2 regions of the Sideroxyarcus emersonii genome follow, and region 2 is predicted to be linked to the other one. Evidence: predicted binding sites of a transcription regulator. Region 2 holds the regulator's gene; the other holds the start of a gene.
What was found. Region 2 encodes sigma-54, which starts transcription at its own class of promoters, with help from an activator protein. Its sites were predicted from a motif close to TGGCACNNTTCCTGCT; they were not measured.

Region 1 (10,375 bases), 500 kb from region 2:
CATCCGCAGCTTCGGCTATGACAAGCCCTGATCCAGGACTGCCATGGATGCGCTAGGCGCCGACGACCTGCAGGCGGTATGGCTGACGCTCAAGCTGGCGAGCGTCGCGACCTTCCTGCTGCTGCTCATCGCCACGCCGCTGGCGTGGTGGCTGGCGCACAGCCGCAGGTGGTACAAGGGGCTGGTTGCGGCGCTGGTGGCGTTGCCGCTGGTGTTGCCGCCCAGCGTGCTGGGCTTCTATCTGTTGCTGCTGATGGGGCCGCATGGCGCGGTGGGCGAGTTGACCAGGGCCCTGCATCTCGGCGCGCTGCCGTTCACCTTCGCCGGGCTGGTGGTCGGTTCTGTGCTGTTCTCGCTGCCCTTTGCCGTGCAGCCGATCCAGAATGCGTTCGAGGCGATCGGCAAGCGCCCGCTGGAAGTGGCAGCGACATTGCGCGCGAGCCTGTGGGACCGCTTCTTCAGCGTGGCATTGCCCCTGGCGCGCCCGGGTTTCATCACTGCGATCATCCTTGCTTTCGCGCATACCGTCGGCGAATTCGGCGTGGTGCTGATGCTGGGCGGCAACATTCCCGGCGAGACGCGCGTGCTCTCGGTCGCCATCTACAACCATGTCGAATCGATGGAATACGCCACCGCGCATTGGCTGGCGGGAGGCATGGTGCTGTTCTCGTTCGTCGTGCTGCTGTCCCTCTATCTTGCGGGCGGCAAACTGTTGAAAGTCGTGCGATGAACGACGGGCCGGCAAGCGAGATACGAGCTCATTTCAGGTTGCAACTGGAAAGCTTTGCGCTGGATGCCGCATTCAGCGCGCCGGCGACGGGCGTCACCGCCCTGTTCGGACCTTCCGGCTCGGGCAAGACCACCTTGCTGCGCTGCATCGCCGGGCTGGAACATGCCGCCGGCACATTGCAGGTGAACGGCGAGACGTGGCAGGACGAAACCGCATTCGTGCCCACGCACCGACGTCCGCTGGGCTACGTGTTCCAGGAAGCCAGCCTGTTCCAGCACCTGTCGGTGCGTGCCAATCTGGAATACGGTTACCAGCGCATTCCTGCCGCCGAGCGCAAGGTGCGGCTGGAGCAGGTGGTGGAATGGCTGGGCCTGGAGCGCCTCGTCGAACGCCGCGACCCGGCCAGGCTTTCCGGCGGCGAGAGGCAGCGTGTCGCCATCGGCCGCGCGCTGCTCACCAGCCCGCGCATCCTGCTGATGGACGAGCCGCTCTCTGCGCTCGACACCAGCAGCAAACAGGACATCCTGCCGTATCTGGAGCGCCTGCATCGCGAACTCGAAATCCCTGTGCTCTACGTCAGCCATGCGCTGGACGAAGTGGCGCGTCTGGCCGACCACCTGGTGCTGCTGGAACGGGGGCGCGTCATCGCCAGCGGTGCGCTGGCAGAGACGTTTGCGCGGCTCGATCTGCCCATTGCGCATTTCGACGATGCCGGGGCGGTGGTCGAGGCAACCGTGGCGCAGCATGATGAAACCTATCACCTCACGCGGGTCGACTTCGCCGGCGGCAGCCTGTGGGTGGGCAAGGTGGCGCAAGCGCCGGGCAGCCGGGTGCGTGCCCGGGTGCTGGCGCGCGACGTGAGCATCGCCACGCAGCAGCCGCACGGTTCCAGCATCAGCAATATCCTGCGCGCGCACATCGCCGAGATCCGCGACGAGGGGGCCGACAAGGTGAACGTGCGCATGACGGTCGGCGATGCGCAGGTGCTGCTGTCGCGCATCACGCGCCGTTCGCGCGACCTGCTCGATCTGGCGGTCGGGATGGAAGTGTATGCGCAGGTGAAGAGCGTGGCGCTGATGGCTTGAATGCCGGGCGCCGGCCGAACCGGCGGCGGGAACATCTTTGTATCGGGAGCAGGGCTGCATGAACATTGAGATCGGCTTCGCCACCGCAGCAGAACTGCCGCAGCTCGCCGAACTGCTGGCCGAGCTGTTCACGCTGGAGAACGATTTCCAGCCCGGGCGCGACAGGCAGTTGCGCGGTCTGCGCGCCATCCTCGACAACCCGGCAGTCGGCCGCCTGTTCGTGCTGCGCATCGACGGCCGGGTGGCCGGCATGGCCAACGCGCTGATCACCGTCAGCACCGCGGAAGGCGGGCGCGTATTGCTGCTGGAAGACGTGATCGTGCGCCGCGAACATCGCGGCGGCGGACTGGGACGGCGGCTGGTGGAGCATGTGCTGGCGTGGGCGCGTGAACAGGGGATGACGCGCGCCACCCTGCTGGCCGACCGCGACAATGCGGCAGCGCTGGATTTCTATCGCAAGCTCGGATTTACTTCTTCGCAAATGAGGGTGTTGCGCAAGCCCTTGTCCTGACTCGCGCGGTTTTGTCGCAATCGCTACAAAACCCGCCGCGCCGACAATTCCACACCTTATGGCCAATCCGCGTCGCTGCGGGCTTTGTGCGCGATCCGGTGTGCTGGCACGGGGGTTGCTCGTCTGCCATGGGGATTTATTGCGGAGCGACAATTGGAAGTCCTGAAGATGCCGGAACGTCAATCGGAGGCGTCACCGTTGGCGGGGAGGATGTATGCCGATTGCTCGGCCTGCCCCCAGCGCGCGTTATTGGCGGAGGGCCGATGTGTGCCGGGCGACATCTGCCTGGTCGCGCAGAGCGGGCGGCAGATCGACCGTTTCCTGCGACGCAATCCGCAGCTCGCCGAGGATTATCTGGACGACGGATTCTGGGAGCGCCGTGCCATCGCTGCGCGCTATGCGCCGCTGGAGCGGGTGCGGCAGATGCCGCGCGATGCGGATGAAGTGGTGCGCCGCGTGGTGGCGAGCCGTTTGCCGATCGACGAACTCGACGATTACCTGCACGACAGTGATCGCGAGGTGCGCATGACGGTGGCCGAACGCATTGCCCCGGAACGCCTGGATGCGCTGATCGCGGACGAGGATTACCTGGTGCGCTTGCAGGCCGCCAGGCGCCTGCCGCATGGGCAGTTGCGGCGCATGGTGGGCGATGCGGACCGGGAAGTGCGCAAGGAGGTGGCGCGCCGGCTGCCGTCGTTCGCCTTGAGCATGCTGGCGCAAGACGCGGATAACGAAGTGCGGCGCATCGCCGCCTCGCGCATGTTGCCTGCCGATGCGGCGAAGATGCTGGCGGACCCGGATTGGGTGGTGCGCCTGGAGGCTGTACAGCGGGCACCTCTGGAATCGATATCCGGATCGCTGGACGACGCCGAGGCGGATGTGCGCGCTGCGGTGCGGCAGCGCCTGAATGAATTTTTTCCTGGGGACGACCAATGAGTATCTATGCGCTTGATGAATCCATGTTGTACAACCTGGCCGGCGAGATCGAGGCCCTTCCTCCGCGCCCGCATCACAGCGCCTTGCTGGAGGCGGCCAACTGCATACGGCCGGGCTGTGCCTTCCGCTATGCGCTGAATCGCGGCGGCTGGTACCGCCCCGGCGGCATCATCAGGCCGGATGGCGGACGCGTTGCCGACAGCCTGGAAACCTGGGCGAAGGCGGAGTTGCAGATCTGCGGCGGCGACATGCACGAGCTGGTCGAGCGCTACGCAGGCAGCGGATTGCTGGTGACGCGCCACATCGGACGTACGCATTACTTTGTCGCGGCCTGCGGCCCGGCGCCGGCGGATTTCCTGCAGCTGGAAGTCGAAGAGTTGCAGGAAGTGCTCGACCGTCAGCTGGTCGATGCCGGCAAGCCGCCGGAAGATCTGCAGGAGCTGACGGAACCGATCCTGCCCGAAACGCTGGAAGCACAGGCGGTGGCCGCACCCCGTTATCGTTTCCGCAGGCTGATCGATATGCGGCAGACCGTCGCCAGGGCCGCGGCTTCGGATGCCCGCAATGCCGGCTTGTCGCGCCTGCTTTCCGAATGGACGCACAGCAGCGCCGCTGCGCGCGGCCATTTCAGCGACCACTGGATCGTCGCGCTGCGCGAACATCAGGACCGCTATCGCAATCCGGTGGTGTCCGCGTCGCTGGTGTCGCGCCATGCGCGCGAACTGAAACCCTTCCAGTGGAACCCGGACCTGGCCGGCGTGGAGATGTGTGCGCAGTTGCAGGCATTCGACCGTGCCGCCGGATATGCCTCGGCCTGGTATGCGCATCTGGTGGCTGGCACCATCGCCCCGCCCAAGGTCGCCTATGCCGTGGCGCGTGACCTGGATGCCGGCTTCAGTTATCTGCCGGATACCGAGGCCGTCTTGATCAGGAACTGGGTGGCGGCACCGTATTCAGTCTAGGAGTCGCAAGCGAGGCGGGATGGTTTCCGTTTTACGGGGGGATCCGCTCTCGCGTGGGCGTCAGTAACGGAAGCGTCCGACGACGTTATTCAATTCTCCGGCCAGGCGATCCAGCCGATCGGCCGTTTGCGCGGTGCCCGCCATTGAGGTGCTGGTACTCTCGACCATCTGGGCGATCTGTTCGACCTGGATGGCGATATCGTTGCTCGCCGAGCTTTGTTCACGCGTGGCGTTCGCCACTTCGCGAATGCGGACCAGCGTTTCGCCCGCCCCGGTGCGAATGTCCCGCAGCAGTGCGGCGGCACTTCGGGCAAGATCGACGCCGATCTGCACCTGCGGTGCGATGTCATCCATGACGGTGACGGCCTGCTTGGTGTCGTTCTGGATGATGGAGATCATTTCGTCGATCTGCACGGTGGCTTTGGCGGTACGTTCCGCCAGATTGCGCACTTCGTCGGCGACCACCGCGAATCCGCGCCCCTGTTCGCCTGCGCGTGCGGCTTCGATCGCCGCATTGAGCGCGAGCAGGTTGGTTTGCGCGGCGATATCCGTGATGACGCTGGCAATCGAGGCGATCTCGTTGGCCCTGTTGGCCAGTTCGCGGATTTGCGACGAAGCCTGTTCCACTGTGCCGGCGATCTTGCTCATTTCATCGGATGCCGAAGTGACGCTGCTTTCCCCCTGTTGGGCGAGTTCCGCCGCACGGGTGGAATTCACTTCGGTTTCCTGCGCGTTTTCGGAGATATGGCTGATGCTGACGGTCATTTCCTCGATTGCAGCAGACATCGAGGAGGTGGCGTCCACCTGGGTGTTGGAAGCCATGGCGACTTCGTGTGCCGTCTGGGCGATGGCACGGGACTCGTTGGTCACTTGTTGAGCGCTGTTGCCCACGCCTTGCATCATGCTACGCAGGCTTTGCAGCATGTTGGCCAGCGATGACAACAGGCTGGCCGGATTGCCGGAGTCGGTATTGACGGTGACGGTCAGGTCGCCGCTGGCGACATTCCGGATGATCTCCACCGCATAAGCCGGTTCTCCGCCCAACTGACGCAGCACGCTGCGTGCAACGAAATAGGAAAGCAGGATGACCGCAGCAAAGATGGCGCTCAGCAACAAGGCATAGGTCTGTATCTGCCCATAGAAGGCCGTTTCGACGTCATCGATGTAGATGCCGGTGCCGATCACCCAGCCCCATGGTTCGAAACCCTGTACGTAGGAGATCTTCGGTTCGGGTTTCGCATCCTTGGAGCGTGCCCACATATAGTCCAGGAAGCCGGCCTTCTGCGATTTCACGATATTGACGATCTCGACGTAGAGCAGCTTGCCCGCCTTGTCCTTGAAATCGCCGAGATCGCTTCCCTGCAGATCCTGGCGGATCGGGTGCATGATCATCCTGGGCTGCATGTCGTTGATCCAGAAATATTCCTTGTCCTGCTCGTAGCGCATGCGGCGCACCGCATCGGCGGCACGGGCCTGCGCCTCGTCGCGGCTGAGTTTTCCCTGTACTTCCAGTTCGTGGAATGCGTTGACGACGCCGATGGCGACCTCGACCAGATGACGGGTCTTGGTCTGGCGATCCTGCATCATGGTGTCGCGCAGGTGGAAGATGGAAGCTGTGGCAAGCACGGCAAAGCCGACAAAGGCGGCGAGGACGATGATTCCCAGACGGCTGCGTACTTTCAGTGTTTCTAGCATGTTATGACTCCGGATTTCGATGGCATGGCGATGACAGGTAACGGTTTAACGGCAATTCCGGCACATTCTGGATAGCACCTCGAAATAAAGCTCGAAACAAAGTGCGGGCGGGTGCGGATATCCGGTTGCGCGGCAACCAGATATCGCCGCCGGGGAAAGAATGCGGCGCCACTGCAAATTCACACATGCTTTTCAGGGATAAATAACAATTTGACAGTCATGGGTTTTTAGGCCCATAGTTGTCATGGGTTTTTTACCCCGGCACGCTTTCAATTGTGGTCTGCGCGTCGTTTCAGCTTCATTCAACCTGTTCGGGAGGATTCCATGATTGCTCTGCCACTCGTTTTTGTCATGTCGCCGTTCATCGTGCTGGTGTTCATGATCGTGTTTGCTGGCCAACCAAACCGATAGCGGCATGGTTCTGCTTTGACCCAACGAACATATCTGGGGAGCCCGGCTTAGGCCGGGCTTTTTTTTGCGCCAATACATGGGAAGCGGGGAGCTGACATCAGCGATCGACCGGACTGGCCGCAATCGCTATCCGGCAATTTTCGAGGCAACTATTGACGGGCAGTCGCCGGGATGAACAGTTCAGGATCGACCATCGCTCCGTTAAGCACCACGCTCCAGTGCAGATGCGGGCCGCTGGCGCGCCCTGTCTTGCCGGAAAGTCCGAGCAGCTGGCCTTTGCCCACCGTTTCGCCCGCCCGCACGTCGATCCGCGCAAGGTGGCAGTACATGGTGATCAACCCGTTGCCATGGTCGACAAAGATCGTTTTGCCGTTGAAGAAATAATCGCCGATCGCCAGCACCTGGCCTTGTGCGCTGGCCTTGACCGGCGTGCCGCTCGCGACTGCCACATCAAGACCGGCATGCGGCGAGCGTGGCTCGCCGTTGAAGAATCGACGCACCCCGAAGCGCCCTGCCAGATTGCCTTCGGCGGGAACGATGAAGGCCAGGTCGGTATCGGTCGCAGTGCGCCAATGGCGCTTCAGTTCCTTGATGGTGGATATTTCGCGTTCGGCGCGGGCCAGGTCGGCAGCCGACAGGTCCACCTTGCTCTTGTCCTTGAGTGTGACATGTTGCTCTGGATAGTCCTTGGGGCTTACCACGAAGGACTCCACTTTCGTCTCGCTGCCTATTTTGACGCTCAATTCATGCGGACCCGGTTTCATGTCCAGGGGCAGGCCGACCACCGCATACCATTGATCGTGGTCGGCAGTGACCAGCACAGGCTGGTTGCCGAGCCAGGTTTGCGGCCGGTCCGCCGCTGCAGTGCTGCCGAGCGGAACGACTGCAATGCCGCCGGGAACATTGGAGGACTGGGGCAGGCTGGCATGGGCAAGCGGCGGCAAGGCCAGCATGAGCAGGCCGAGAAAGCGGGGGAGAAGCGTGGTGGCAGCGAGTGCGCGCATGATTCCTCTTTGCAGTGATATCCGTCCGACCGCGCTGGGCAGCAATTCCTGTCGCAGCGCCGGGCTGCATTATGCCTCTTTGTCGTTGCCAGGCTCAATACGCCGCCGGCCAGGCGCGGCGACCATGGATCACTTCCTGAATATCCAGAACAGCAGGGATAGCAGCAGGGAGACAGCAATGCTGGTCGTGATCGGGAAATGGAAGCTGTAGCCTTTCCGTTCGATATGGATATCGCCCGGAAGATGGCCGAGGCCGAGTTTGGACAACCAGGGCCAGGCCATGCCGAGCAGTACGAGGATGATGCCGGCGATGATGAGCCACTTTGCCATAGCTGCGATCTCCGGGTTGGGGTCGAGGTTTCAGCCCAGGGGCTTGCGAAGCAATATCTCGTCGAATCCGGGAGCGACCAGTCCCTCGATCGGGCCGATCGGGTAGAAGCCCAGGCCTTGATAGAAATTCAGGGCCTGATGATTGAACGACGAGGCGATGACCCACAGGTTCCTGGCTTCGTAACGTGCTTCCGTCTCTGCCCAGGCCAATACCTGTTTGCCGATGCCGCGTCCCCTGTAGCCGGGGGACATGCCCAGCAGCTCGATATAGGGGCCGCGCAGCCATGGATGGCGTATGCAGATCACCCCCGCCAGGTCGCCGTCGACCGAGATCGCGTATCGGCGCAGTGCCGCATCGTCACGGAGCAGATAGCTTGCTAACGAAGCGGCGGAGAATTTCAGGCTTGCCCACGGCTCGGAACTGGCAAGCATCTCTGCCAGCGACAGGGCGTGCTCGTTGCTCAAAGCGGTCGAGAGCTGGCAGCCATCCAGGTGTTCTGTGGTCTTGCTGAATGCCTTGCGCGGCGTGTTCGTGGTCATGGATCTTCCTGCTGCCTGATAGTGTCCGGTCCGGTATGCGCCATCCCGGCTATTGTAAGGGGCTATGCGAGCCTGAATTTCAACTCGCCCAATTTCTCGATCGAGCTGACGATCTCGTCGCCGGCCTTGAGCCAGACCTGCTTGTCTTTCGGATATCCCAGGATCACGCCATGCGGGGTTCCGGTAAAGATGATGTCGCCGGGCTCAAGCGTCCAGTGCCTGGAGATATAGGCGATCATCTGCTGGGTGTTGAAGATGAAATCGTTGGTGTTCCAGGATTGGCGTATCTCGCCGTTCACCCGAGTCTCCAGCTTCAGGTTATTCGGGTCGCCAACCAGGTCGGCCGAGACGAAATAGGGGCCTATCGGCGCGAACTTGTCGAGTGTCTTGCCGATCATCCACTGGCTGCTCGGCAGTTCCAGCTGCAGGTCGCGGGCGGAAAAGTCGTTCGCCGTGCAATACCCGGCAACGTAATCGAGCGCATCGGTTTCGGATACATTGCGGGCCGCTTTGCCCATGACGATCAGTAACTCGGTTTCGTAGTCGAATTTGTGCGCGATCCCGGCAGGCGGAAGTTCGATGGTGCAATTGTGCGCGGCCAGCGCATTGTTGAACTTGTTGAACAGCGGCGGTACCCGTGGTTCCGGCATGCCGATCTCGTGTGCGTGGCGTTTGTAATTGAGGCCGACGCAGACGATCTTTCCGGGATTGGTGAAAAGCCGGCCGTAAGTGATGTGCGCTTCGTCGAGCAGGGCGGGCCTGATCTTCGGGCTGCCATTGCTGGCCATGATCCTGGTGAGCGCGGCCGCATTTCCCTTGCGCAGCAGTTCCTCCATCGTCAGCGGCGCCGGGATGCCGAGCAGGCTGGATGCTGCCCGAACATCGATGACGGCGCTGCCGGTCTTTATGCCGAGCGTCTCGCTGCCGTCGGGCTGGGAGATCGACAGCAAGGTCAGGCCCTTGGGCAATTCGTGCGGTCCGGCATATTTGCTCGTGTGCGATGCAGGTTTCGCACTGGCGGATTGAGCGATGCCGAGGGCGGCTCCGGCGGTAACTGCGGTCGTGGCGGTCAGGAACGTGCGGCGCGTGATCATGATGTCTCCTTTCGTTCAGTCGTGGGGCGAAGGATCCGGTCGTTACGGTTGTCGATCACGGCAAATTCACGTTGCCGTTTCCTGCTGGCCGAACCGGGACGGCCATAATCGTAGCAAATCGATGCGAATGCAAATCCTCCGCGAGACAGCCTTTGAGGTGGGGCGGCCGGGGTTCGCGGATATCCCGAATTTGTTGCGTGCGGTGCGCTTGTCGGGTTTGCTACAACACGCTCCGCAATAAAACTTATTGGAATCAATGTGGTGTCATTGGCACGGCATTTGCGAATATGAGGCTGTCATCAATCGCGAGTGAATGCCATGCAAGCCAAGGACATCGCCGAACTGCTGAACGAACCGGCATGCACCCATAACACCAAGTCCAAGTCGGGCTGCGCGCGACCCAAGCCGGGCGCGACGGCTGGTGGCTGTTCGTTCGACGGCGCACAGATCGCCTTGCTGCCGATCGCCGACGTGGCGCACATCGTGCACGGCCCGATTGCTTGCGCCGGCAGTTCCTGGGACAACCGCGGCACGCGATCGTCCGGCCCGACCCTGTACCGTATCGGCATGACCACCGACCTGACCGAGCAGGACGTCATCATGGGGCGTGGCGAGAAGCGGCTGTTCCACGCCATCAGGCAGGCGGTGGACAGCTATTCGCCGGCAGCGGTATTTGTGTACAACACCTGCGTGCCTGCGCTCGTCGGCGACGACATCGGCGCCGTGTGCAAGGCCGCGGCGGAAAAGTGCGGCGTACCGGTGGTGCCGGTGGATTGCGCCGGTTTCTACGGCACCAAGAATCTGGGTAACCGCATCGCGGGCGAGGCGATGTTCAAGCATGTGGTGGGCACGGTGGAGCCGTTGCCGGTTCCGGCCGAAGCGCAGCGTCCCGGCATCACCGTGCATGACGTGAACCTGATCGGCGAATACAACATCGCCGGCGAATTCTGGAACGTGCTGCCGCTGTTCGACGAGCTCGGCCTGCGCATCCTGTGCACGCTGTCCGGCGATGCGCGTTTCCGCGACGTGCAGACCATGCACCGCGCCGAAGCCAACATGGTGGTGTGCGCCAAGGCG
Region 2 (10,375 bases):
CGGCTTCCTCCGGCGGCGGTGTCGTGCGGAAGTAGCCGCTGAACATGCTGTAGCGTTTTGCCCGCGTCTCCTGGATATGACGGATGACACGGCTGAGCGGTACGCCGGAAAGCAGCAGCGCCTGCGAGGCGAGCATGACGCTGCCCTCGGTGACTTCGGCCACCACTTCGGCGGCGCCCGCCTGTTTCAAGGCGGCGATATGCGTATCATCGGCGGTGCGCACCACCACCGGCAAGTCAGGGCGTGCAGCCTGTGTGTGGTGCAATATCTTGAGGGCGGAGTGCTTGTCGTCGTAAGTGATCGCCAGCGCCTTGGCGCGCATCAGGCCGGCGGCCTGCAATACCTCGAGCTTGCCGGCATCGCCGTAGACCACCTTCTCCCCCGCGGCCACGGCTTCGCGCACGCGCCGCGAATCGAGGTCCAGCGCGATGAAGCTGATGCCCTCTTCGGCCAGGAACCTGGCCAGCGCCTGGCCGCTGCGGCCGTAGCCGCAGATGATGATGTGTTGCTTGCTCGACATGCTGCTCACGGCGATCTGGTGCATCTGCATGGCGCGGTTCATCCACTCCTCCGGGGACAGACGGCGTACGATGACTTCGGCATGCTGGATCAGGAACGGCGCAATGAGCATGGAGATGAGCATGGCGGCCAGCACGTTCTGCATCACGTCGGCCGGCAGCAATTCGACTTCGCCCGCCAGCGTCAGCAGCACGAAACCGAATTCTCCCGCCTGCGCCAGGCCGATGCCGGTGCGCAACGCAGCGCCCCATTCGCCCGCGAATCCGCGCACCAGCAGCGCCACCACCGCCGCCTTGAACGGGATCAGGATGAGCAGCAGCAGCAGTATCCACCCCCATCCGGCGATCACCGCGTGCAGGTCGAGCAGCATGCCGATGGTGACGAAGAACAAGCCGAGCAGCACGTCGCGGAACGGCTTGATGTCCTCTTCCACTTGGTAGCGGTATTCGGTCTCGGAGATCAGCATGCCGGCGACGAACGCCCCCAGGGCGAGCGACAGTCCGCTCAGTTCGGTGAGCCAGGCCATGCCCAGCGTGAACAGCAGCACGTTGAGCATGAACAGTTCGGAGGATTTCTGCCCCGCCACCACATGGAACCAGGGGCGCAGCAGTTTCTGCCCGAACATCAGCAGCGCGGCAAGCAGTACCGCCGCCTTGAGCACGGCGATCGCGATGGTACCGCCGAGATGGGTGCCGCTTTCCGCCAGCGCGGGGATGATGATGATCAGCGGTACCACCGCCAGATCCTGGAACAGCAGCACGCCCATGATCTTCTGCCCGTGCGGCGCATTCAGTTCGGCCCGTTCGACCAGCATCTTGCTGACGATGGCGGTGGAAGACATCGCCAGAATGCCGCCCAGCGCGAGGCCGGCGCGCCAATCGATCTCGAAGAACAGCGACGAAAGCATCACCAGCACCATGGTCGCGGCGACCTGCGCCGTCCCCAGCCCGAACACCAGGCGCTGCATGGCGCGCAAACGGGCCAGGCTGAATTCGAGGCCGATGCTGAACATCAGGAACACCACGCCGAATTCGGCCAGATGGCGCGTCTCCGGCGCGTCCGGTATCCAGCCCAGCGCATGCGGCCCGATCATGATGCCGACCAGCAGGTAGCCGAGCATCGCTGGCAGTTTCAGAATGCGGCACAACACCACCACCCCGACCGCGACGGCCAGCAGAATGAGGATGAGATGGAGCGAATTGTTCATGGTTCGATGATGCCACAATTTCAAAAAAACGCCGCCCCCAAACAGCACTGTTATAATCTTGCACATGAACAAACCACTCTCCGCCGCGCCGCATGCGCTCGACCTCGCACGGCAGGTGCTCAGCATCGAAGCCGATGCCGTCCGCATGCTCACGCAGCGCATCGACGACAGCTTCCTGCATGCACTGAACCTCATCCTCGCCTGCAAGGGCAGGGTCATCGTCAGCGGCATGGGCAAGTCCGGGCATATCGCGCGCAAGATCGCCGCCACCATGTCCAGCACCGGCACGCCGGCCTATTTCGTGCATCCGGGCGAGGCCAGCCACGGCGACCTCGGCATGGTCACGGCGCAGGATGTGTTCATCGCGATCTCCTATTCCGGCGAGAGCGATGAGCTGCTCACCATCGTGCCTGCGGTCAAGCGCCAGGGCGCGCACCTGATCAGCCTGACCGGCAATCCGAAATCCAGCCTGGCGCTGGCGGCGGATGCCCACCTGGACGGTTCCGTGGCCCAGGAAGCCTGCCCGATGGGCCTGGCCCCCACCGCCAGCACCACCGCCGCGCTCGCACTGGGCGACGCGCTCGCCGTTGCCCTGCTCGACGCCAAGGGTTTCGGCGAAGAGGATTTCGCACGCTCGCATCCCGGCGGCAGCCTGGGCCGCCGCCTGCTCACCCACGTGAGCGATGTCATGCACACCAACGCCAGCATCCCGTCCGTGCACGAACAGGCCACCCTGGCCGATGCGGTGCTGGAGATCTCGCGCAAAGGCCTCGGCATGACCGCCATTGTCGACGACAGCAGACACCTGCTGGGCATCTACACCGACGGCGACCTGCGCCGCACGCTGGCCAGGAAAGTGGATTTCAGCACCACTCCCGTCCATGCCGCGATGTCGAAGAACCCGCGCAGCATCGGTCCCGATGCGCTGGCGGTCGACGCCGTGCAGATGATGGAGAAATACAACATCAGCCAGTTGCCGGTGGTGGATGAGCACAAAAAACTGGTCGGCGCGCTGAACATGCACGATCTGCTGAAGGCCAAGGTGATCTGATGTCGCTCGCGGAACGGATCAAACCCCTGCGCCTGGTTGCCTTCGACGTGGACGGCGTATTGACCGATGGCGGACTGTACCTTTCCGATTCGGGCGAGGAATTCAAGCGCTTCAACTCCCTCGACGGGCATGGCCTGAAGATGCTCAAGGCATCCGGCGTGGAGCTGGCCATCATCACCGGGCGCACTTCGAAGTGCGTTGAGTTGCGTGCCAGGAACCTCGGCATCTCGCGCCTGTATCAAGGCGTGGAAGACAAGCTGGCAACGATGCAGGCGCTGCTGGCGGAACTGAAGCTGGCACCGGAAGCCGCCGCCTTCATGGGCGACGACGTGGTCGACCTGCCGGTGATGCGCCGCGTCGGCCTGGCGCTGAGCGTCCCGGCGGCACCGCAGGTGGTGCGCGACCACGCGCATTACGTCAGCCTGCGCGAAGCGGGGCATGGTGCGGTGCGCGAAGTGTGCGAAATGATCCTCGGCGCACAGGGCACGCTGGAGGCGCAGCTCGCGCCCTACCTGAAGTGATGTTCGCATCCCGCTTCACGGACAAGGCACGCGCATGGCTACCGCTGTTGCCGTTGCTGTTGCTGCTGGCCGCCACCTACTGGCTCAACCAGCAGGTACAGCCGCTGGCGCCGCTGTCGAGCCAGCAACGTCACGACATCGATTACGCGGTCGACAATTTCACTGCCATAACGCTGAACCCGCAAGGCCAGCCGCGCTACACCCTGGCAGCGGAGAAGCTCTGGCACTACCCGGACGACGACAGCACGCATCTGCAAATGCCCAAAATCACCAGCCTGTATGCGAATCGCCCGCCCACGCTCACCACGGCGCAGACCGGCATGATCTCCAGCAAGGGGGATGACGTATACCTGTATGACGATGTAAACATCTTGCGTCCAGCCAGCGGAGACATCGGCGAACAGCGTTTCGTCACCGGCTACCTGCATGTCATCCCCGACCGCGACTGGGCGGAGACAAACCAGTCGATCGTGATGACCAGCCGGCACGACATCATCCGTGCGGTCGGCATGGAACTCGACAACAAAGCGCGCACAGTCAGACTGCTGTCCAACGTCAGGGCAAACCATGAACCGCTCCATCCATAAAGCTGTCTGTTTCGGCCTGCTGCTGCTGTGCTGCGATCCGCTGTTCGCCGAGAATGCGGATCGCAGCAAGCCGATCCATCTCGAATCGGATCGCGTCCTCATCGACGATGCAAAACAGATCAGCATATTCGAAGGCAAAGTGGAATTGACACAGGGCACACTGCACATCATGGCAGAGAAAATCGTGATGACTCAGGACAAACAAGGCAACAGGCATTGCACCGCGACCGGCAATCTTGCCAGCTTCCGCCAGAAACACGAAGGCACCGACGAATACATGGAAGGCTACGGCGAACGCATCGAATACGACACCCTCGCCGAGACAATCGATTTTTTTGGCCAGGCGAAAGTCAAACGAGCCCAGGACGAAGTGGAGGGCGACCATATCTCGTACAGCACCCGCACTGAAATATTCCAGGGCAGCAGCGATCCGGCCCACGCGGACTCCTCCGAAAAAGGCCGTGTGCATGCAGTAATCCAGCCCAAGAACAAAGAACCGGCAGCCACCGATACAGACCCAAAGAATGCGCCCCTCACCATCCAGTCCAGCCCGACTCTATCCAGGCCCAAGCCATGAGTGAACTCCGAACCGTCTCCCTGAAAAAACGTTACCGCGCCCGCACCGTGGTGCAGGATGTCTCGCTGTCCGTGAAGAGCGGCGAAGTGGTCGGCTTGCTGGGACCGAATGGCGCGGGCAAGACCACCAGCTTCTACATGATCGTCGGCCTGGTCGCGGCGGACGGCGGCGAGATTTTCGTCGACAGCCAGGACGTCACGCACCTGCCCATCCATCGCCGTGCCCGCCTCGGCCTGGCCTACCTGCCGCAGGAAGCCTCCATCTTCCGCCGCCTCAGCGTGAGCGACAACATCCGTGCCGTGCTGGAATTGCAGGGCTATGCGCCGGCCGAGCTGGACGCACGGCTGGAGGCGCTGCTGAACGACCTGCATATCACCCACATCCGCGACAACCAGGCCATCAGCCTGTCCGGCGGCGAGCGGCGGCGCGTGGAGATCGCCCGCGCGCTGGCGACCGATCCGCGCTTCATCCTGCTCGACGAGCCCTTCGCCGGCGTCGATCCCATCGCCGTGCTGGACATCCAGAAGATCATCCGCTTCCTCAAGGAGCGCAGCATCGGCGTGCTGATCACCGACCACAACGTGCGCGAGACGCTGGGCATCTGCGACCGCGCCTACATCATCAACGCCGGCTCGGTGATGGCGGAAGGCAAGCCTGACGAAATCATCTATAATGAAGGCGTGAGGAAGGTGTATCTGGGCGAGCACTTCAAGTTATAAGATCGCACCGCCCACATACCACAACCCGGCAATGAAACACTCTCTCCAACTCAGGCAGTCCCAACAACTGATGCTCACGCCGCAGTTGCAGCAGGCTATCAAGCTGCTGCAACTGTCGACGCTCGAGATCAATCAGGAAGCGGCGCGCCTGCTGGACGAGAACCCCTTCCTCGAGCGCGAGGACGACACCACCAACCAGACGTACAGCGGTAACAGCAGCACCGACACGCCCGCCCCGTCCAGCAGCGCGGAAAGCGCCCCGGCCGAAGCGGAATCGCGCGACAGCGACAGCAGCGAATGGCCGGAGCCGTCGTTCTCGTCCTCATCCTCCTCCTCCTCCAGCCCCGACGACGAAGACGACGGCTATTCCGAGGTGGCTGCCGAAAAACCCAGCATGCGCGAACACCTGCTGTGGGAACTGAACATGAACCCGATGGACGAGCGCGACAAGAAGATCGTCGGCCTGCTCATCGATGCGCTGGACGAGAACGCCTACCTGTCGCAACCGCTGGAAGAGATCGCCGAACTGCTGCCGCCGGAACTGGACATCACGCTGGACGACCTGGAAACGGCACTGGTGCAGTTGCAGCACCTCGATGCGCCCGGCATCGGCGCGCGCAACCTGAGCGAATGCCTGTCCCTGCAGCTGCGCGCCATGCCGGAAGACCTGCCCGGCCGCGAACTGGCGTTGGCCATCGTCGGCCAGCACCTGGATCTGCTCGCCGCACGCGACTTCAACAAACTGAAGAAGGCCCTGCGCTGCGACGACAATGCCCTGCGCACCGCACAGGATCTGATCGTCCACCTGCAGCCCAAGCCCGGCTCCGCGTTCGAACACCGCGCAGCCGACTATGTCGTGCCGGACGTGCTGGTGGAACGCCACGGCGGCATCTGGCGCGCGCGGCTGAATCCGGAAGCGATGCCGCGCCTGCGCATCAACCAGGTGTATGCCAACATCCTGCAGCAGCGCAACGAGAAGAACGCGCAGGAGATGGCCGGCCAGTTGCAGGAAGCGCGCTGGTTCATCAAGAACCTGCAGCAGCGTTTCGAGACCATCCTGCGCGTGGCGCAGGCCATCGTCGAACGCCAGCGCCAGTTCTTCGAACACGGCGACATCGCCATGCGCCCGCTGGTGCTGCGCGAGATCGCCGAGCAGCTCGAACTGCACGAATCCACCATTTCGCGGGTCACCACGCAGAAGTTCATGCTCACCCCGCGCGGCATCTACGAATTCAAGTATTTCTTCGGCAGCGGCCTCGCCACCGAAGCCGGGGGCGCCTGTTCTTCCACCGCCATCCGCGCACTCATCAAGCAGCTGGTCAGCGAGGAAGATGCCAAACATCCGCTCACCGACAGTCGCATGTCCGAAATCCTGGCACAGCAGGGCATTTTGGTCGCCCGCCGTACCGTGGCAAAATACCGCGAGGGAATGAACATCCTTCCGGTAAATCTTCGTAAATCACTCTAACCATAAGGAGCAGGCCATGAACCTCAACCTCACAGGACGTCACCTCGAAATCACCCCGGCCATCCGCGAGCATGTGCTCAGCAAGCTGGACAAGGTCAAACGCCATTTCGACAACGTGATCGACATCAACGTGATCCTGTCGGTGGACAAACTGGTGCAGAAGGCCGAGGCCAACGTCCACGTCTCCGGCAAGAACATCTTCGCCGAGACCGAGGATAGCAACCTGTATGTGGCCATTGACGCACTGGTCGATTCGCTGGATCGCCAGGTGTTGAAACACAAGGAAAAACACACCGCGCGCCGCCACGACGAATCGGGCAAACACAGCGCAGCAGAATGAAGTCGATACGGGGCCATCAGCAATGATGGCCCCGTTTTTCCGTCACGGTGAAACAGCATGAGCCTGATCAGCAAGATACTAACCCCCGAGTGCGTGCTGCTGGATAACGAATCCGCCAGCAAGAAGCGCGTGTTCGAGCGCGTCGGACTGTTGTTCGAGAACACGCACCACATCGCACGCAGCCAGGTGTTCGACAGCCTGTTCGCGCGCGAAAAACTCGGCTCCACCGGACTGGGACAGGGCGTCGCCATCCCGCATGGCCGCGTGAAGGGTCTGCGCGATGCGGTCGCGGCTTTCGTTAAGATGCAGAACCCCATCCCGTTCGATGCACCGGACGGACTGCCGGTGAATTTCATTTTCGTGCTGCTGGTTCCCGAACGGGCGACCGACCTGCACCTGCAACTGCTGGGCGAACTGGCGCAGATGTTCTGCGACAAGTCGTTCCGCGACCGCCTGCAAGCCACCGACGACCCCGTGGCGATCCACAAACTGTTCATCGACTGGCAAGGATAAATATCGTGGCCCAGGTCAACATCCAGCAACTCTTCGAAGACAAGCAGGAACGCCTGAGCCTGACCTGGGTAGGTGGCGCCAAAGGCGGCGATCGCGTGCTGGAAAGCGATACCGTCAACGCTTCCAACCGCGGCCTGATCGGCCACATGAACGTGATCCACCCGAACTGGGTGCAGGTGTTCAGCAACACCGAGCTGGATTACCTGCACGCGCTCTCCCCCGCCGACCTCTCCGCCACGCTGACCCAGCTCGAACAGGGGCAACCGCTGTGCCTGATCGTGGCCGGCGAGACCGAGATCCCCAAGGGGCTGCTGGATTTCGCCAACCGCACCCACACCCCGCTGTTCCACTCGCCGCTGGGCAGCGTGCAGCTGATGTGGATGATCCGCCACTACATCGTCAAGGGACTGGCGGACTCCACCACGCGCCACGGCGTGTTCCTGGATGTGCTCGGCGTCGGCGTGATGATCACCGGCGACAGCGGCGTGGGCAAGAGCGAACTGGCGCTGGAACTGATCACGCGCGGCAGCGGCCTGGTCGCCGACGACATCACGGAGCTGTACCGCATCTCGCCGGAAACGCTGGAGGGACGCTGTCCCGACCTGCTGCGCGATTTCCTCGAAGTGCGCGGCCTCGGCATGCTCAACATCCGCACCATGTTCGGCGAAACGGCGGTGCGCCGCAAGAAAAGCCTCAAGCTCATCGTCCACCTGTATCGTCCGCCGCACGACGATCTTTCCAAGCTGGAACGCCTGCCGACCTCCGGCTCCGAGGAGATACTGGGCGTCAGGATCAGCAAGGTGGAACTCCCCGTGATGGCCGGGCGCAACCTCGCCGTGCTGGTGGAGGCCGCCGCGCGCAACTTCGTGCTGCAGCAGCGCGGCATCGACACCATGCAGGAATTCATCTCCCGCCAAGAGCAGCTGATGCAGGAGCAGTGAGCATGCAGCTCTTCCTGATCAGCGGCTTATCCGGCTCCGGCAAGAGCGTCGCGCTGAATGTTCTGGAGGACAGCGGCTATTACTGCGTGGACAACCTGCCGGCGGAACTGCTGCACGTGCTGACCAACAACCTGAAACTGGCGGGCATCAGGAAGATCGCCGTCAGCGTCGACGTGCGCAGCGGCAACAGCGTCGTGCTGCTGCCGCAATACATCGAGAAGCTGAAACAGCAGGATATCGACGTGCATCTGCTGTTCCTCGACGCGAACAACGAGACGCTGGTAAAGCGCTTCTCCGAGACGCGCCGCCTGCACCCCCTGAGCGACGGCGTAAAGACGCTCACCGAGAGCGTCGCGCTGGAGCGCGAGTTGCTGGCCGAGATCGCCAGCATCGCGCACCACATCGATACCAGCGACCTCAATGCCAACGCGCTGCGCGCCTGGATCAAGCAGTTCATCGCGCTGGACCGCGCGCGCCTGACCCTGCTGTTCGAATCCTTCGCCTTCAAGAACGGGCTGCCGCTGGATGCCGATTTCGTATTTGACGTACGCTGCCTGCCCAATCCGCATTACGACCCGGTGTTGCGTCCGCTGACCGGCCGCGACCAGCCAGTGATCGACTTCCTCGATGGCACGCCGCTCGCGCAAAAGATGTACACCGACATCCGTGATTTCATCGCGGGCTGGTTGCCCAGTTTCATCGCCGACAACCGCAGCTACCTCACCGTCGCCATCGGCTGCACGGGCGGACAGCACCGCTCGGTGTATTTTGCCGAGAAGCTGGCGCTACACTTCAGATCGCAACAGCAAGTGCTGCTGCGCCACCGCGAACTCGCGCAACAAGCCTGACCCGTGCTCCAGCATATCAAGCCCGGCGACTACCTCACCCTGCTGGTCGGCGGCCTGTGCACCATCTGGATCACGCTCACGGTCTGGTCCGGCGGCGCCGCCGACAAGGCCATCATCCGCAGCGGCGGCAAGGTGTTCCGCGAAGTGCCGCTGTCGCGCGACCAGCAGATCGAAGTGCCCGGCCCGCTTGGCACCAGCATCGTCACCATTGAGAAACGCAGGGCGCGCATCACCTCCGACCCCAGCCCGCGCCAATACTGCGTGCGCCAGGGCTGGCTGCAGCAGGCAGGCGAGATCGCCATCTGCCTGCCGAACGAGGTGAGCGTTGAACTGAGCGGCGGGCAGAAAAAGTATGACAGCCTCAACTATTAATGCGGTACTGAGTCCCGAGTATCGAGTGCCGAGTAATTGCGGCGGGTTTACTCAGCACTCAGCACTTTGATAAATGACTACAACGATAAGACTCGATACATCGGCCGAAGACCACCACATCGCAAAGATGGCGGCGGTGGCGCTCGGCCTCACCGTGCTCGAGAACGCCATCCCCTCGCCGCTGCCGGGCGTGAAACCGGGACTCGCCAACATCGTCACGCTGATCGTGCTGGCGCGCTTCGGCTGGCGCACTGCGGCATGGGTATCGCTGTTGCGCGTGCTCGCGGGTAGCCTGCTGTTCGGCAACTTCCTCGCCCCCGGCTTCTTCCTCAGCCTGTCCGGCGCGCTATGCAGCCTCGCCGTGCTGGCACTCGGCATGCACCTGCCGCAACGCTTCTTCGGCCCGGTCACCCACAGCATCCTTGCCGCCTTCGCCCATATCGCCGGACAGATGACCGTGGTCTACCTGTGGCTCATCCCGCACAGCGGCATCGCCTACCTGATCCCCATCTTTGCCACGGCAGCCCTGGTGTTCGGCACGGTGAACGGATTGATCGCGGCCAGTTTCATGGATAATGGCGAAAAAACCGAGACGGAACCACAACCATGAAAACAATCACGCTTGCTCTTACCGGTGCCTCCGGCCTGCCCTACGGCATGCGCCTGCTCGAATGCCTGCTGCAAGGCGGACAGCGCGTGCATCTGGTATATA

Region 1: L6418_RS04135 (4Fe4S-binding leucine-rich repeat protein) is a predicted target of sigma-54. The motif match lies at 2,431-2,446, and genes of this name have one in related genera.

What each region holds. Positions count from the first base shown of each region.
Region 1 covers NZ_AP023423.1:840,039-850,413, forward strand. Annotated here, with positions in the region: gene modA (molybdate ABC transporter substrate-binding protein) at 1-31, shown strand, start outside; gene modB (molybdate ABC transporter permease subunit) at 44-730, shown strand; gene modC (molybdenum ABC transporter ATP-binding protein) at 727-1,815, shown strand; gene L6418_RS04130 (GNAT family N-acetyltransferase) at 1,853-2,326, shown strand; gene L6418_RS04135 (4Fe4S-binding leucine-rich repeat protein) at 2,537-3,262, shown strand; gene L6418_RS04140 (hypothetical protein) at 3,259-4,224, shown strand; gene L6418_RS04145 (methyl-accepting chemotaxis protein) at 4,285-5,919, opposite strand; gene L6418_RS04150 (peptidoglycan DD-metalloendopeptidase family protein) at 6,480-7,334, opposite strand; gene L6418_RS04155 (DUF2905 domain-containing protein) at 7,464-7,664, opposite strand; gene L6418_RS04160 (GNAT family N-acetyltransferase) at 7,695-8,204, opposite strand; gene L6418_RS04165 (fumarylacetoacetate hydrolase family protein) at 8,267-9,298, opposite strand; gene nifE (nitrogenase iron-molybdenum cofactor biosynthesis protein NifE) at 9,617-10,375, shown strand, end outside.
Region 2 covers NZ_AP023423.1:344,899-355,273, reverse strand. Annotated here, with positions in the region: gene L6418_RS01680 (monovalent cation:proton antiporter family protein) at 1-1,726, opposite strand, end outside; gene L6418_RS01675 (SIS domain-containing protein) at 1,791-2,777, shown strand; gene L6418_RS01670 (HAD family hydrolase) at 2,777-3,298, shown strand; gene lptC (LPS export ABC transporter periplasmic protein LptC) at 3,298-3,885, shown strand; gene lptA (lipopolysaccharide transport periplasmic protein LptA) at 3,866-4,462, shown strand; gene lptB (LPS export ABC transporter ATP-binding protein) at 4,459-5,181, shown strand; gene L6418_RS01650 (RNA polymerase factor sigma-54) at 5,213-6,649, shown strand; gene hpf (ribosome hibernation-promoting factor, HPF/YfiA family) at 6,666-6,989, shown strand; gene L6418_RS01640 (PTS sugar transporter subunit IIA) at 7,047-7,502, shown strand; gene hprK (HPr(Ser) kinase/phosphatase) at 7,508-8,443, shown strand; gene rapZ (RNase adapter RapZ) at 8,446-9,291, shown strand; gene L6418_RS01625 (NusG domain II-containing protein) at 9,295-9,663, shown strand; gene L6418_RS01620 (Gx transporter family protein) at 9,737-10,273, shown strand; gene L6418_RS01615 (flavin prenyltransferase UbiX) at 10,270-10,375, shown strand, end outside.